One region of the Streptomyces sp. NPDC048182 genome, then DNA from elsewhere that is predicted to be linked to it. Evidence: riboswitches for the same ligand, from Rfam matches in the RefSeq annotation. Region 1 holds a riboswitch; each other region holds the start of a gene.
What was found. Region 1 has a riboswitch for cobalamin ahead of ACGFZL_RS23325 (ribonucleoside-diphosphate reductase subunit alpha). Riboswitches for the same ligand answer to the same signal wherever they lie in the genome.

Region 1 (4,861 bases):
GTTCGCGGGCGTGGCCTTCGCGGCGATCGGCATCGGCGCGCTGGTGCCGGCGGCGATCATGTCGATCGCGGCGGCGAACCTGTTCACCCGCAACATCTACAAGGACTTCATCAGGCCGGACGCGACGCCCAAGGAGGAGACCCGGGTCTCCAAGCTGGTCTCGCTCCTGGTGAAGGTGGGCGCGCTGGTCTTCGTCCTGACCATGGACAAGACGGTCGCGATCAACTTCCAGCTGCTCGGCGGCATCTGGATCCTGCAGACCTTCCCGGCCCTGGTCGGCGGCCTGTTCACGCGCTGGTTCCACCGCTGGGCGCTGCTGGCCGGCTGGGCGGTCGGCATGGTCTACGGCACGGCGGCGGCGTACGGCGTGGCGTCCCCGACGCAGAAGCACTTCGGCGGCTCCGCGAAGGAGATCCCCGGCATCGGCGAGATCGGCTACATCGGCCTCACCGCCTTCGCGCTGAACGTCCTGGTCACCGTCGTCCTCACGGTCGTCCTGCGCGCCGTGAAGGCCCCCGACGGCGTTGACGAGACCCAGCCGTCCGACTACACGGCCGACGCGGGCGACCCGGGCGTCGAGACCGAACTGCCGCCGGCCACGGCGGGCACGTCGCACTGAGCGCGCCCGGGGGCGGGCCGTCGGGGAAATCCGGCGGCCCGCCCTCGCGTGTCCGGGGCACACTCGCCCCCATGGACCTCCTCATCCGCCCCGCCGCCCCCACCGAGTACGCCACCCTCGGCGAGATCACCGCGCACGCGTACCTCCAGGACGGCCTGCTCGACTTCGGCGAGGACGACGCCTACCTCGGCGAGCTGCGGGACGTCGCGAAGCGGGCCGCGGACGCCGAGGTGCTGGTCGCGGCGGCCGACGGCCGGGTGCTCGGCGGCGTCGCCTTCGTGCCCTCCGGCGGCCCCATGGCCGACATCGCCGGGCCCGGCGAGGCCGAGATCCGCATGCTCGCCGTCGCCCACGAGGCCCGGGGCCGCGGGGTGGGCGAGGCCCTCGTGCGGGCCTGTGTCGAACGGGCGCGGGCCGTCGAGGGCTGCCGGGGCGTCGTGCTGTCCACCCAGCGGGCCATGCGCGGCGCCCATCGCCTCTACGAGCGCCTCGGCTTCCGCCGCTCACCCGAGCGGGACTGGAACCCGCTGCCGGAGCACCTCGACCTCACGCTGCTCACCTACGAGCTGACGCTCTGAAGCCGACGCCCCCGGGCCGACGCGACACAACATCTGGGGGCGCTCACCCCACCCGGCACAAGATGTATGCTCGTGCTCGCTGTCGCCGCAGGGGAATCCGGTGCGAATCCGGAACTGTCCCGCAACGGTGTACATGGGTGCGTTCGCGCACCATGGCCAGTCCGAGGACCTGCCGACAGTGCGCCCGGCCGCCGGCCGGGAGCCTGACGTCCGGGCCTCGTGGAGTGGGCCGGTGGACGCGCGGCGCCGTGCGCGCCCGTGGCCTCCCCCTGCCCTCCGCCAGGCCCCTGCCGAGCGAGGGAGTGCCCCACGTGACCATCGCGCCAGCCGGTCCGGCCGCAGCGATCGCGGCGACCGAGGAACCCGACGGACCCGGAACCGCCCTGCTGCGGACCCTGACCGGGCTCACCGCGGACCTCCCCGACGCCGACCCCGGCCGGGTCGCCGCCGCCGCGCTGCGCGGCCGGTCCGCCCGCGCGGACGAGGCGGAGCTGCGGGAGCTGGCGACGGAGGCCGCCGCGGGGCTGATCTCCGAGGACCCGGCCTACTCCCGCCTGGCCGCCCGCCTGCTGACCATCGGCATCCGCGCCGAGGCCGCCTCGCAGGGCGTCACGACGTTCACCGAGTCCGTCGCCGTGGGCCATCGCGAGGGCCTGATCGCCGACCGCACCGCCGACTTCGCCCGGCTGCACGCGGCCCGCCTGGACGCCCTCGTCGACCCGGCCGGCGACGACCGCTTCGGCTACTTCGGGCTGCGCACCCTCTACAGCCGCTACCTCCTGCGCCACCCGATCACCCGCAAGGTCATCGAGACGCCGCAGCACTTCCTGCTCCGCGTCGCCGCGGGCCTCGCCGAGGACGACACCGCGCGCGCGGTGGACGAGGTCGCCTCGCTGTACGCGCTGATGAGCCGCCTGGACTACCTCCCGTCCTCCCCCACCCTCTTCAACTCCGGCACCCGGCACCCCCAGATGTCGTCCTGCTACCTCCTGGACTCCCCCAAGGACGAGCTGGACTCCATCTACGACCGCTACCACCAGGTCGCCCGCCTCTCCAAGCACGCCGGCGGCATCGGCCTGCCCTACTCCCGCATCCGCGCCCGCGGTTCGCTGATCCGCGGCACCAACGGGCACTCCAACGGCATCGTCCCGTTCCTGAAGACCCTGGACGCCTCCGTGGCCGCGGTGAACCAGGGCGGCCGGCGCAAGGGCGCCGCCGCGATCTACCTGGAGACCTGGCACTCCGACATCGAGGAGTTCCTGGAGCTGCGGGACAACACCGGCGAGGACGCCCGGCGCACCCACAACCTGAACCTCGCGCACTGGGTGCCGGACGAGTTCATGCGCCGGGTCGGCGACGACGGCACCTGGTCGCTGTTCTCCCCCTCCGACGTGCCCGAGCTGGTCGACCTGTGGGGCGCGGAGTTCGACGCCGCCTACCGCAGGGCCGAGGCCGCGGGGCTGGCCCGCAAGACGCTGCCCGCCCGCGAGCTGTACGGCCGGATGATGCGGGCGCTGGCGCAGACCGGCAACGGCTGGATGACCTTCAAGGACGCCGCCAACCGCACCGCCAACCAGACGGCGGAGCCGGGTCACGTCATCCACTCCTCGAACCTCTGCACGGAGATCCTGGAGGTCACGAACGACGGCGAGACCGCGGTCTGCAACCTCGGCTCGGTCAACCTCGGCGCCTTCGTCACCCGCGAGGGCACGCGCACCGGCGACGGCATCGACTGGGAGCGCCTGGACGCGGCCGTCCGCACCGCCGTGACCTTCCTGGACCGGGTCGTCGACATCAACTTCTACCCGACCGAGCAGGCCGGCCGCTCCAACGCCAAGTGGCGCCCGGTGGGCCTGGGCGCGATGGGCCTCCAGGACGTCTTCTTCCAGCTCCGGCTCCCCTTCGACTCCCCCGAGGCGAAGGCGCTCTCCACCCGGATCGCCGAGCGCATCATGCTCGCCGCCTACGAGGCGTCCGCCGACCTCGCCGAGCGCAACGGCCCGCTGCCGGCCTGGGAGAAGACCCGTACCGCGCGGGGCGTGCTGCACCCCGACCACTACGACGTGGAGCTGACCTGGCCGGAGCGCTGGACGGCGCTGCGCGCCCGGATCGCCGCCGTCGGCATGCGCAACTCCCTGCTCCTCGCGATCGCGCCGACCGCGACGATCGCGTCCATCGCGGGCGTCTACGAGTGCATCGAGCCGCAGGTCTCCAACCTGTTCAAGCGCGAGACGCTGTCCGGCGAGTTCCTCCAGGTCAACTCCTACCTGGTGGACGAGCTGAAGGCGCTCGGCGTCTGGGACGCCCGCACCCGCGAGGCGCTGCGCGAGGCCAACGGCTCGGTGCAGGGCTTCGCCTGGATCCCCGAGGACGTGCGCCGGCTCTACCGCACCGCCTGGGAGATCCCGCAGCGCGGCCTGATCGACATGGCCGCCGCCCGTACCGCCTTCCTCGACCAGGCGCAGTCGCTGAACCTGTTCCTGGAGACGCCGACCATCGGCAAGCTCTCCTCGATGTACGCCTACGCCTGGAAGTCCGGGCTGAAGACGACGTACTACCTGCGCTCGCGTCCCGCCACCCGGATCGCCCGCGCCGCCGGCGGCCAGGCTGCCGCCGAAAGGTCCGAGAAGCCGATCCCCGCCCAGCAGGCCGCCGACCCCGAGGCGGTCGCCTGCTCCCTGGAAAACCCCGAGTCCTGCGAGGCCTGCCAGTAATGACCACCGAGACGACCGCCGCGACGACCGCCGCGACCTCCAAGAACCTGCTCGACCCGGGCTTCGAGCTGACGCTGCGCCCGATGCGCTACCCGGACTTCTACGAGCGCTACCGGGACGCCATCAAGAACACCTGGACCGTGGAGGAGGTCGACCTCCACTCGGACGTGGCCGACCTCGCCAAGCTGAGCCCGGCCGAGCAGCACCTGATCGGCCGCCTGGTGGCCTTCTTCGCCACCGGCGACTCGATCGTCGCCAACAACCTGGTGCTCACCCTCTACAAGCACATCAACTCCCCGGAGGCCCGGCTGTACCTGAGCCGGCAGCTCTTCGAGGAGGCCGTGCACGTCCAGTTCTACCTGACCCTCCTCGACACCTACCTGCCCGATCCGGAGGACCGGAACGCCGCGTTCGCCGCGGTGGAGAACATCCCCTCGATCCGCGAGAAGGCCGAGTTCTGCTTCAAGTGGATGGACTCGGTCGAGTCGATCGACCGCCTGGAGTCCCGGGCCGACCGGCGCCGCTTCCTGCTGAACCTCATCTGCTTCGCCGCGTGCATCGAGGGCCTGTTCTTCTACGGCGCCTTCGCCTACGTCTACTGGTTCCGCAGCCGGGGCCTGCTGCACGGCCTGGCGACCGGCACCAACTGGGTGTTCCGCGACGAGACCATGCACATGTCCTTCGCCTTCGACGTGGTCGACACCGTCCGCAAGGAGGAGCCGGACCTCTTCGACGACGCGCTGCACCAGCAGGTCGCCGACATGCTGGAGGAGGCCGTCGAGGCCGAGCTGCAGTTCGCGCGCGACCTGTGCGGTGACGGCCTCCCCGGCATGAACACCGACTCGATGCGGCAGTACCTCCAGTGCGTGGCCGACCAGCGTCTGACGCGGCTCGGCTTCGCCCCGAGGTACGGCTCCGAGAACCCGTTCTCCTTCATGGAGCTGCAGGGG
Region 2 (4,861 bases), on a different contig from region 1:
CGGCGGGAGCAGGCCGGCGGCAAGCTCGTCGCGATGACCGGTGACGGCACCAACGACGCGCCGGCCCTCGCCCAGGCGGACGTCGGCGTGGCCATGAACACCGGCACGTCGGCCGCCAAGGAGGCCGGCAACATGGTCGACCTCGACTCGAACCCGACCAAGTTGATCGAGATCGTCGAGATCGGCAAGCAACTGTTGATCACACGGGGTGCATTGACGACGTTCTCCATAGCGAACGACGTCGCCAAGTACTTCGCGATCATCCCGGCGCTGTTCGCCGCGGTCTACCCGGGTCTGGACAAGCTCAACATCATGCAGCTGTCCTCCCCGGACTCCGCGATCCTGTCCGCCGTGATCTTCAACGCGTTGATCATCATCGCGCTGGTCCCGCTCTCCCTCAAGGGCGTCCGGTACCGGCCGCTCAGCGCGGACCGGCTGCTGCGGCGCAACCTCGGCGTCTACGGGCTGGGCGGACTGGTCGCGCCCTTCCTCGGCATCAAGCTCATCGACCTGCTCATCTCCCTCATCCCCGGGATCGGCTGACCGTCATGAACAACTCCGTCGTGAACTCCGCCCGGCTGCTCGGCGCGGGCCTGCGGGCGCTGCTGGTGCTGACCTTGGTGACCGGCGTGATCTATCCCCTGGTCGTCACCGGCATCGCGCAGGGCCTCTTCGGCGACAAGGCGAACGGCTCCGAGATCGAGTCGGACGGCAAGGTCGTCGGCTCGTCCCTGATCGGGCAGTCCTACGGACCGAAGTGGTTCCAGGGCCGCCCGGCGGGCGGCCTCGGCGAGAACGACCTCAACACGCGGTACGACCTGCTCCTCTCCGGCGCCACCAACCTCGCCGCCGACAACGAGGACCTGGTCGAGCAGGTCAAGGACGCCAAGGCGGCCGTGGTCAAGGACAACTCGGTGCCCGGGTACACGGTGCGCCCCTCGGACGTCCCGGCGGACGCGGTCACGTCCTCCGGCTCCGGCCTCGACCCGGCGATCTCCCCGCAGTACGCCGGCCTCCAGGTCCACCGCGTCGCCGCGCGCAACGGCCTGCCCGTCGACCGGGTGGAGCGACTCGTCGAGGACCACACCCAGGGCCGCACCCTCGGCTTCATGGGCGAGCCGCGCGTGAACGTCCTGGAGCTCAACATCGCGCTCAAGGACCTCACGTCCGCACGGTGACGCACTCGGTACCCCTTCGACGCTCCGGTGAGACCCCTCTCACCAGGCACGTCAGCGACCCGTCAAGGCGGCACGGAGCACCGTCAACGTCCCGTCAGAAAGGGCCCGTGGGCGGCGCGGCCGGGCATAGCGTCGAGTGCGAGCCCCGGTCCGCCTCCCCGCGTTCCGGGGCCCTCGACTCCCACCCCGCACCCGCGCTCTCCCGGAGGCACCCATGACCGAGCCGCGCCACGGCGACGACCCCGATCCGCTCGAACCCGCCCCGGCCGGACCCCTGTACGTCCCGGTCCGGCCGGGCCCCGGCGGGCACACGGCCCGCCTCTTCCGCACCCCGCTCGGCGCCCGCACGGCCGTCGGCTTCACCTCCGCGCACCGGCTGGCCGCGACCCTCGGCCCCGGCCAGCCCTGGATCCGGCTCGCCGAGCCCGCGCTGCGCGCGCTGACCGCCCCGCTCGGCGTCACGCGGCTCACCGTGGACCCGCAGTTCACCGCCGCGGCCCCCGCGCCGGTCACCACCGCCGCCCCCACCGCGGCACTCGTCTGAGAGGGCGGACCCGATGACCATGGTGCACGAACCCACCCCCGTCCGCGCCGACCTGTCCGTGTGGCCCGCCTCGGCCGCCGACGCCCCGCCCACCGGCCTCGCCGTGGGCGGCGTCCCGCTCGCCGAGGTCGCCGACCGCTTCGGCACCCCCGTCTACGTCCTGGACGAGGCCGAGGTCCGCGACCGCTGCCGCACCTACCGGGCGGCCTTCCCGGACACCGAGATCCTGTACGCCGCCAAGGCGTTCCTGTGCCGCGCGATGATCCACTGGGTGGACGAGGAGGGCCTCGGCCTGGACGTCTGCTCGGCCGGCGAGCTGGAGTTCGCCGTCACCGCCGGCTTCCCGCCGGACCGGATCGTGCTGCACGGCAACGCCAAGTCGCCGCAGGACCTGGCGACCGCGCTGCGCCTGGGCGTGGGCCGCGTCGTCATCGACAGCCCGTCCGAGATCGCCCGTCTCGCGGCGGCCGTCGGCCCGGACGGCCACCAGAAGGTGATGGTCCGGGTGGTGCCCGGCGTCAGCGCGGGCGGCCACGACAAGATCCGCACCGGCACCGACGACCAGAAGTTCGGCCTGTCCATCGCCGACGGCTACGCGGCGCACGCCATCGCCCGGATCCTCGACCAGCCGCAGCTCGAACTGACCGGCCTGCACTGCCACCTCGGCTCGCAGATCACCAGCGTCAAGCCGTATCTCGTGGCGGTGCGCCGCCTGGTCGGCCTGATGAGCCGCCTGCACGAGCAGCACGGCCTGGTCCTGCCCGAACTCGACCTGGGCGGCGGCCATGGCATCGCCTACCGGCCCGGCGAGCCGGCCCTGGACCTGACGGCCCTGGCCGGCCGGGTGCGCGCCGAACTCGCCACCGCCTGCGCGGCGGCGGACCTGCCCGTCCCCCGGCTGCTCATCGAGCCCGGCCGGGCCATAGCGGGACCGGCGGGCGTCGCCCTCTACCGGGTCCTGTCCGTGAAGCGCACCGGCGACCACGTGTTCGTGGCCGTCGACGGCGGCATGAGCGACAACCCGCGCCCCGCGCTCTACGGCGTCCGCTACGCCCCCCGCCTGATCGGCCGGCCCGGCGGCGCCGCGCCCGCCCCGGTGACCGTCGTCGGCCGGCACTGCGAGGCGGGCGACGTCCTCGCCGCGGACGTCCCGCTCCCCGCCGACGTGCACCCCGGCGACCTGATCGCCCTGCCCGTGGCCGGCGCCTACCACCTCTCCATGGCCTCCGGCTACAACCTCGTGGGCCGCCCACCGGTCGTCGCCGTCCACAGCGGGACGGCCCGCCTGCTGGTGCGCCGCGAGTCCCTGGCGGACGTCCGCAACCGCGACGTGGGGCTGTGACGTCCCCGCTCCCGGCCGTCCCGCGCGTACCCCCGGCCCCGGAGTCCCGTCCATGTTCCCCCTCCGGCGGGCCCACCCCGTAGGGTGGCCGGTGCAGCTGGTTCGCCCCGTCCGCCAGGCGGGGTGTCGCAAGAGGGAACCCGGTGGGAATCCGGGACTGCCCCGCAGCGGTGAGCGGGAACGACCGCCGTCATACGCACTGGGTCCGACGTATGGGCCCGGGAAGCGACGGCCAGTAGGTGTCCTCCGAGCAGGAGGGCGGGCCCGCGAGTCCGAAGACCTGCCAACTGCCCGCGCGCGGACCGTTCCGTGCGCGGACATCCCGGTGACCTCGAGGGCGGGTCGGCGTACACACCAGGCAGGGCCGCGACGGCTCCGTCCGGTGCGTCGTTCCCTTCGCGTCTCTCGTCCCGTCTCCGGGATCTCAGGGATTCATCTCGCGAAGGAGATCTCCGTGACAGCGAAGTCCGCAGCCGCGGCAGCACAGGCCACCGTGTACGGCTACCCCCGCCAGGGCCCCAACCGGGAACTCAAGAAGGCCATCGAGGGCTACTGGAAGGGCCGCGTCACCGCCGACGCCCTCCACGCCACCGCAGCCGAACTGCGCCGCAACAACCGGCGCCGCCTCGCCGGCGCCGGCGTCCACGAGGTGCCCACCGGCGACTTCTCGTACTACGACCACGTGCTGGACACCACCGTCATGGTCGGCGCGATCCCCGAGCGCCACCGCGCCGCCGTGACCGCCGACGCGACGGACGGCTACTTCGCCATGGCCCGCGGCACCCAGGACGTGGCGCCGCTGGAGATGACCAAGTGGTTCGACACCAACTACCACTACCTCGTCCCCGAGCTGGGCCCCGACACCGTCTTCACAGCCGACTCCACCAAGCAGGTCGCCGAGCTGACGGAGGCCCTCGCCGAGGGCCTGTCCGCCCGGCCCGTCCTGGTCGGCCCCGTCACCTACCTGCTGCTCGCCAAGCCCGCCCCCGGCGTGCCCGCCGACTTCGAGCCGCTCGCCCTCCTCGACCGCCTGCTGCCCGTCTACGCCGAGGTCCTCGCCGACCTGCGCGCGGCCGGCGCCGACTGGGTCCAGCTCGACGAGCCCGCCCTGGTCCAGGACCGCACCCCGGCCGAGCTGAACGCCGCCGAACGCGCCTACCGCGACCTCGGCGCCCGCACCGACCGGCCCAAGCTGCTTGTCGCCTCCTACTTCGACCGGCTCGGCGACGCCCTGCCGGTCCTCGCCAAGGCACCGGTCGACGGCCTGGCGCTCGACTTCACCGAGGCCGCCGCCAACCTGGAAGCCCTGGCGGCCGTCGGCGGACTGCCCGGCAAGCGCCTGGTCGCCGGCGTCGTCAACGGCCGCAACATCTGGATCAACGACCTCCAGAAGTCCCTCGCCACCCTCGGCACCCTCCTCGGCCTCGCCGACCGGGTCGACGTCGCCGCCTCCTGCTCCCTGCTGCACGTCCCGCTGGACACCGCACCCGAGCGGGACATCGACCCGCAGATCCTGCGCTGGCTGGCCTTCGCCGAGCAGAAGACCACCGAGATCGTCACCCTCGCCAAGGGCCTCGCCCAGGGCACCGACACCATCACCACCGCACTCGCCGCCAACCGCGCCGACCTCGCCTCCCGCGCGAACTCGCCGATCACCCGCGACCCCGCCGTACGCTCCCGCGCCGCCGCCGTCACCGACGCCCGCCGCTCCCAGCCCTACACCGAACGGGCCGCCGCCCAGCGCGCCCACCTCAACCTGCCCCTGCTGCCGACCACGACCATCGGCTCCTTCCCCCA
Region 3 (4,861 bases), on a different contig from region 1:
TGGCCAGATGGCGGAGGTGGATGTAGGCCCAGCCGTGCCCCTGCATGCGCAGCGCCTCGACCACGGTCCGGGAGCCGGGCGCGAGCGCCGCTCCCCGGACCAGCCGCGCGACGGCCGGCACCTGGAGCACTCCGGCGACCGTCACCAGCCACCCCCAGTGGCGGTGGCCGGTCGCGGCCAGCGTCATCAGGACCAGCAGGCCGGGGAAGGCGAGAAGCAGGTCCATCGTGCGCATGACCGTCTCGTCGAGACGGCGCCGAGGCCCTGCGGCGAGCAGCCCCAGCGGAGTGCCGAGGACGATGCCGACCGCGAGAGCCGCGAGCGCGCTCCCGACCACCGAGGCACCGCCCCGGAGCACGAGGGTGAGCACGTCGCGCCCCAGGACGTCGGTACCGAGCAGGTGCCCCGCTCCAGGGGGCTGAGACGGTAGAGCACCCGCTGCGGGCGTGTCGTCCCCCGCGAACAGCGGTCCCGTCAGGGCGAGGAGCAGCGGCACGCCGAGCAGGAACGCGGCGGCCCACGGGCGGCGCGGCCGCGTCGCGGTGGCCGGGTGGGTCACACCGTCACCTCCCGCCGAGGGGCCAGCCGGTGAGCGACCAGGTCCGCGACCAGGTTCACGAGGACGGCGGTGCCGGTGAACAGCAGCGCGTACGCCTGCACCTGGGGCAGGTCGCGGTTCTGCACCGCCTCGACGAAGCCCTCGCCCAGGCCCCTGAAGCCGAACACCGCCTCCACCAGCACCGCCCCGCCGAGCAGCCCCTCCACGCAGCGCGCGTACTGCTGCGCCGCGGGCCCCAGGGCGCCCGGCAGCACATGGCGCAGTACCACGGTGCGCTCGCGTACGCCGAGCAGCCGCAGATGCTCGGCCACCTCGCCGTGCCGCTGGACCGCGACCCCGGCGCGTATCTGCCGCGCCAGGTCGCACAGATGGCGGGCGGTCAGCACCACGACGGGCAGGACCAGCGCGGCGGGCCGGGCCAGCAGATCGTCCGCCTCCATACCGATGGCGGTGGCGGGCAGCAGTCCGGCTGCCACCGACACCGAGGCGACGAGCAGCAGCCCGAATACAAATTCCGGCACGGCGTGCAGCACGACCGCGGCGGTGTTCAGCGCACGGTCGAGGCGGCTGCCCTCGCGCAGTCCCGACACGGTGCCCACGAGGGGAGCCAGGACCGTGACGAGCAGCAGCGCCGGGACCCCCAGCAGGAGCGTCACGCCGGCCCGGCGGCCGATGTCGTCGCCGACGGGCAGCCCGGTCGTCAAGGAGACGCCCGGGTTCCCGGCGAACAAGTGAAGGAGCCAGTGACCGAAGCGGGTCCAGGCTGGTTCGTCCAGGCCCAGCTGCTCGCGCAGCGCGGCGACCTGTTCGGGAGTGCCCAGCTCTCCGCGGAGGACGTCGGCCGTGTCGCCCGGCAGGAGGGAGCCGACGGCGAACACGGCGACCAGCACCACCAGGCACTGCAGCAGCGCGAGCAGGCAACGCCGCAGGACGTACCCCCGCACGTCAGCTGATGCGGACCCGGTCGAAGCGGGCCCAGTCGTGCGAGTTCGGAGGGGCGGCGCGCAGACCGCCGACCGAGTCCGCGACGGCGTCGTTGGCGTCGGAGAAGGCCCATACCAGGAGTCCGGACTCGTCGCGTGCGATCTTCTGGGCGCGGGCGAGCAGCCCGAGCCGGTCCTGTTCCTCCCGGCTGGTGCGGGCCCGGTCGAGGAGCGCGTCGAACTTCGCCGAGGCGTACTGGGTCTGGTTGCGGGCGGCGCCTCCGCGGACGCGCTGTTGCAGGAAGTCGGAGACGGGCAGGGTGGAGGTGGTGTTGAAGGCGGCGACACCCTTGGTCTTGATCTCGCTGAAGTACGTGCTCGACGCTCGGGTGTTGGCGGCCAGATGCAGCCCGACCTCGCGCAGCTGCCGCGCCATGAGGTCTGCGGCGGGCTCCCAGGCGGCGTCGACGGAGCTGGTCTCCACGGTGACGCGCAGACCCTCGGCGCCGGCCTCCTTCACGAGCCGGCGCGCCTCGTCGACGTCCCGCTCACGGGGTGCCAGGTCCTGCGGGTAGCCGCGCAGGCCCATCCCGAACAGGTCGTTGCCCACTTCGCCATGTCCGGCGAGGGCGATCCTGACCAGGGCCTCCCGGTCGATGCCCAACTGGACGGCCCGGATCAGGCGGGCGTCGTCGAACGGCGCGCGGCCGGTGCGCAGCAGCAGCTGCTGCGCGGTCGCCCGTTCGGCGGTCAGCAGGCGCACGGAACCGCTCTTCTTCAGCCGCTCCACCGATGCCCCGGACATGTCGGCCCCGTAGTGCACCTGCCCGGACAGCAGCGCGTTGAGCCGGGCGGACTCCTCGTTCGCGGGCACGATCTCCAGTTCGGCGATGTGCGGGGCGCCGTCCCAGTGGTCCGTCCAGCGGCGGTAGCGGGCGGTTCCGCCCGGGGTGAACGACACGAAGGTGAAGGGTCCGGAGCCCACGGGCCGGCGGAAGTCCGTGGTGCCGTCGGGGATGATCTCTGTGCCGGGGCCGGCGAAGACCGTGGGGAACTCGAAGTTCGGCGACTTCAGCACCAGGACGAGGGAGCGCTCGCCGTCCGCCCTGCTGGCCGTGAAGTCGATCGCGGAGAGCAGCACCTGCGACGGGGACCCCGTCCCGGGGTCCGCGGCACGGCGATAGCTGTAGAGGACGTCCTTCGCGGTGACCGGCCTGCCGTCGTGGAATCGTGCCTGGCGCAGGCGTATGTGCCATCGGATGCCTGCGGCATCGCTCTCCCAGGACTCCGCGAGCCGCTCGCGCACGGACATGTCGTCCGCGTACGTGCCGAGCGTGTCGTAGAGCGCCTTGGCACGGGCCTGGTCGACGAAGTTCGGGGCGACGTGGGGGTCGAGGGTCTCCTGCGAGCCTCCGGAGGTGAACGCCGCGCGGAACCGGTCGCTCCCTCCGCCGTCCTTGGTGTCGCCACCGCAGCCGGTGAGCAGGCCGGCTCCGGCGAGCGCCAGCGCGCCGCCGGCGGCCAGGACACCGCGCCTGCCGGGCCCCGGGCCGTCCGTTCGGGCATGCGTCGTCACATCGATCCTCTCCGGGGTCTCCACGCCCCTGCCGCTGGACCGGCGACGGGTCAGTCTCCTGGCTCCCGGATCATCGCTCGCCTCGGCCTTCCCGTCCGCGCGCGGACAGTGGCCTGCGGGAGGTTCGCTTCCCGGTCACAGTGGCGGGACCGCGCCGGACTCGCACCGGCTTCCTGGTCCCCGTCGCCTCATGAGGTCATTGTGGCCTACACGCGATCCGGGCCCGTCACCCGGTGGCTGCTGCCGACGATCGCGCGCGGGCAGGTCGACGGCGACGCGCGGGGCAGTTCGTGGAGATGAAGGACGAATCGGCGCCCTCAGGGGCCCGCACCGCCCACGCGACGAGGGCCCCGACGTTGTCACGGACGAGCCGGAGTGCCCGTCAGGCGCCCCAGCGCAGGGCGATCGTGTCGCCCACGTTGATCACCTTGTTGCGGGCCGCGCCCGCGAAGGCGGAGCCGTCGACGCTGACCTTCCAGGTGTTGGAGCCGCTGTTCGCCTTGCCGTTGACGGCGGTGATGGTGCCGGTGCCGGAGGCCGGGGTCACGCTGGTGACGCAGCCGGACGGGGTGGCCGCGCCGCCCGCCGCGGTGAGGACGTCGCCGAGGGTGGTCGTCGTGCCGGTGGGGGTGAGGGCGACCGAGCACACCTTCAGGTTGCCCGCGCCGTCGTCGACGGTCAGGGCCAGCTTGGTCGCGGTGCCGGCGGTGAAGGCGGACTGGGCGACCCACTTGGGGGCGCCGGGCGTGACCGGGGCCGGCGGGGCGGTGGTGAAGCCGCCGCCGGCGACCGCGCGGAGGGCGTCGATGGAGGAGTAGGCGGACGGACTGGTGTCGGAGGGCTGGTACTTGAAGCCGCCGCCCGGGTTGTACTGGTTGGCGATGAGGAAGTCGACCGGCGTCTTGCCGGCCCCGGTGAGGAAGTCGCCGGTCTGCGGGTTGATGCCGCAGGCGTTGAGGCCGGCGATGCCCCAGCCGTTGGAGCTGGTGTTGACGCCGTAGAGGGAGTTGAAGGCACCGGTGCCGGAGACCAGGGTGCTCTTGAGGAAGTTCTTGGCCTGGACGACGTCGGTGTCCGTGTTCGGGACCCCGGAGACGCAGAGCGCGGCCATGGCCGCCCCGGTCATGTCGACGTCGCTCGCGGAGTTCAGGGCGGTCGGGTCGCCCTCGGCCTTCTGGTAGGTCCAGCCGCCGTCCGTGTGCTGGTTGGCGCGGATGCGGGTGACCAGACGGTCGGTCAGGGTCTGCGGGATGCGGTTGGCGCCGGCCTGGGTCTTGGCGCCGCGCAGGGCGAGGGCGGCGAAGACGGTGCCGTTGAAGTTGGCGGAGGGGCCGAAGTAGCCGGGCTCGGCCGTCTGCCAGTAGGAGTAGATGTTCGCTATGAGGTTCCGCGAGGCCGAGACGCGGGCCGGATCGATGCCGGCGGCGTAGGCGTTGAGCGTGCCGCGCTCGTAGTCGGTGACCACGGGAGCGGCGCTCGGCCAGCTCGCCGTCGACAGGAGGTTGCGGTAGACGGTCCGGGCGTTCTTGGTGGTGTCACCGCCGGGTGCCACGTCCACGACGGCGGTGCCCGCCGCGGCGAAGGCGCTGAACGCCCACTCGTTGGACAGCCCCGAGCCGGCGTACGAACCGTCCGCCGCCTGGAGGGACTTGAGGTAGGCGACGCCGTTGGTCTTCGACGTGGCGATCTGTGCGGGGGTCGAGGTCGCGGAGGCGGACGAGACGGTGAGGGCGAAGGCGCCGAGCGCCACCGGCACGGAGAGCACGAGTCGGCGGGGGCTGCGGGAGGTACGGGGACGGGACA

Region 2: linked by a shared signal. The riboswitch ahead of metE (5-methyltetrahydropteroyltriglutamate--homocysteine S-methyltransferase) and the one ahead of ACGFZL_RS23325 (ribonucleoside-diphosphate reductase subunit alpha) in region 1 are both predicted to bind cobalamin.
Region 3: linked by a shared signal. The riboswitch ahead of ACGFZL_RS10865 (ABC transporter substrate-binding protein) and the one ahead of ACGFZL_RS23325 (ribonucleoside-diphosphate reductase subunit alpha) in region 1 are both predicted to bind cobalamin.

What each region holds. Positions count from the first base shown of each region.
Region 1 covers NZ_JBIDAQ010000012.1:184,552-189,412, forward strand. The annotation lists gene mctP (monocarboxylate uptake permease MctP) at 1-619, shown strand, start outside; gene ACGFZL_RS23320 (GNAT family N-acetyltransferase) at 691-1,197, shown strand; cobalamin riboswitch at 1,247-1,389, shown strand; gene ACGFZL_RS23325 (ribonucleoside-diphosphate reductase subunit alpha) at 1,509-3,911, shown strand; gene ACGFZL_RS23330 (ribonucleotide-diphosphate reductase subunit beta) at 3,911-4,861, shown strand, end outside.
Region 2 covers NZ_JBIDAQ010000005.1:47,123-51,983, forward strand. The annotation lists gene kdpB (potassium-transporting ATPase subunit KdpB) at 1-543, shown strand, start outside; gene ACGFZL_RS11575 (potassium-transporting ATPase subunit C) at 549-1,178, shown strand; gene ACGFZL_RS11580 (SAV_915 family protein) at 1,393-1,722, shown strand; gene lysA (diaminopimelate decarboxylase) at 1,736-3,064, shown strand; cobalamin riboswitch at 3,161-3,353, shown strand; gene metE (5-methyltetrahydropteroyltriglutamate--homocysteine S-methyltransferase) at 3,519-4,861, shown strand, end outside.
Region 3 covers NZ_JBIDAQ010000004.1:464,528-469,388, reverse strand. The annotation lists gene ACGFZL_RS10875 (ABC transporter permease) at 1-559, opposite strand, end outside; gene ACGFZL_RS10870 (ABC transporter permease) at 556-1,503, opposite strand; gene ACGFZL_RS10865 (ABC transporter substrate-binding protein) at 1,505-3,058, opposite strand; cobalamin riboswitch at 3,110-3,236, opposite strand; gene ACGFZL_RS10860 (prenyltransferase/squalene oxidase repeat-containing protein) at 3,441-4,861, opposite strand, start outside.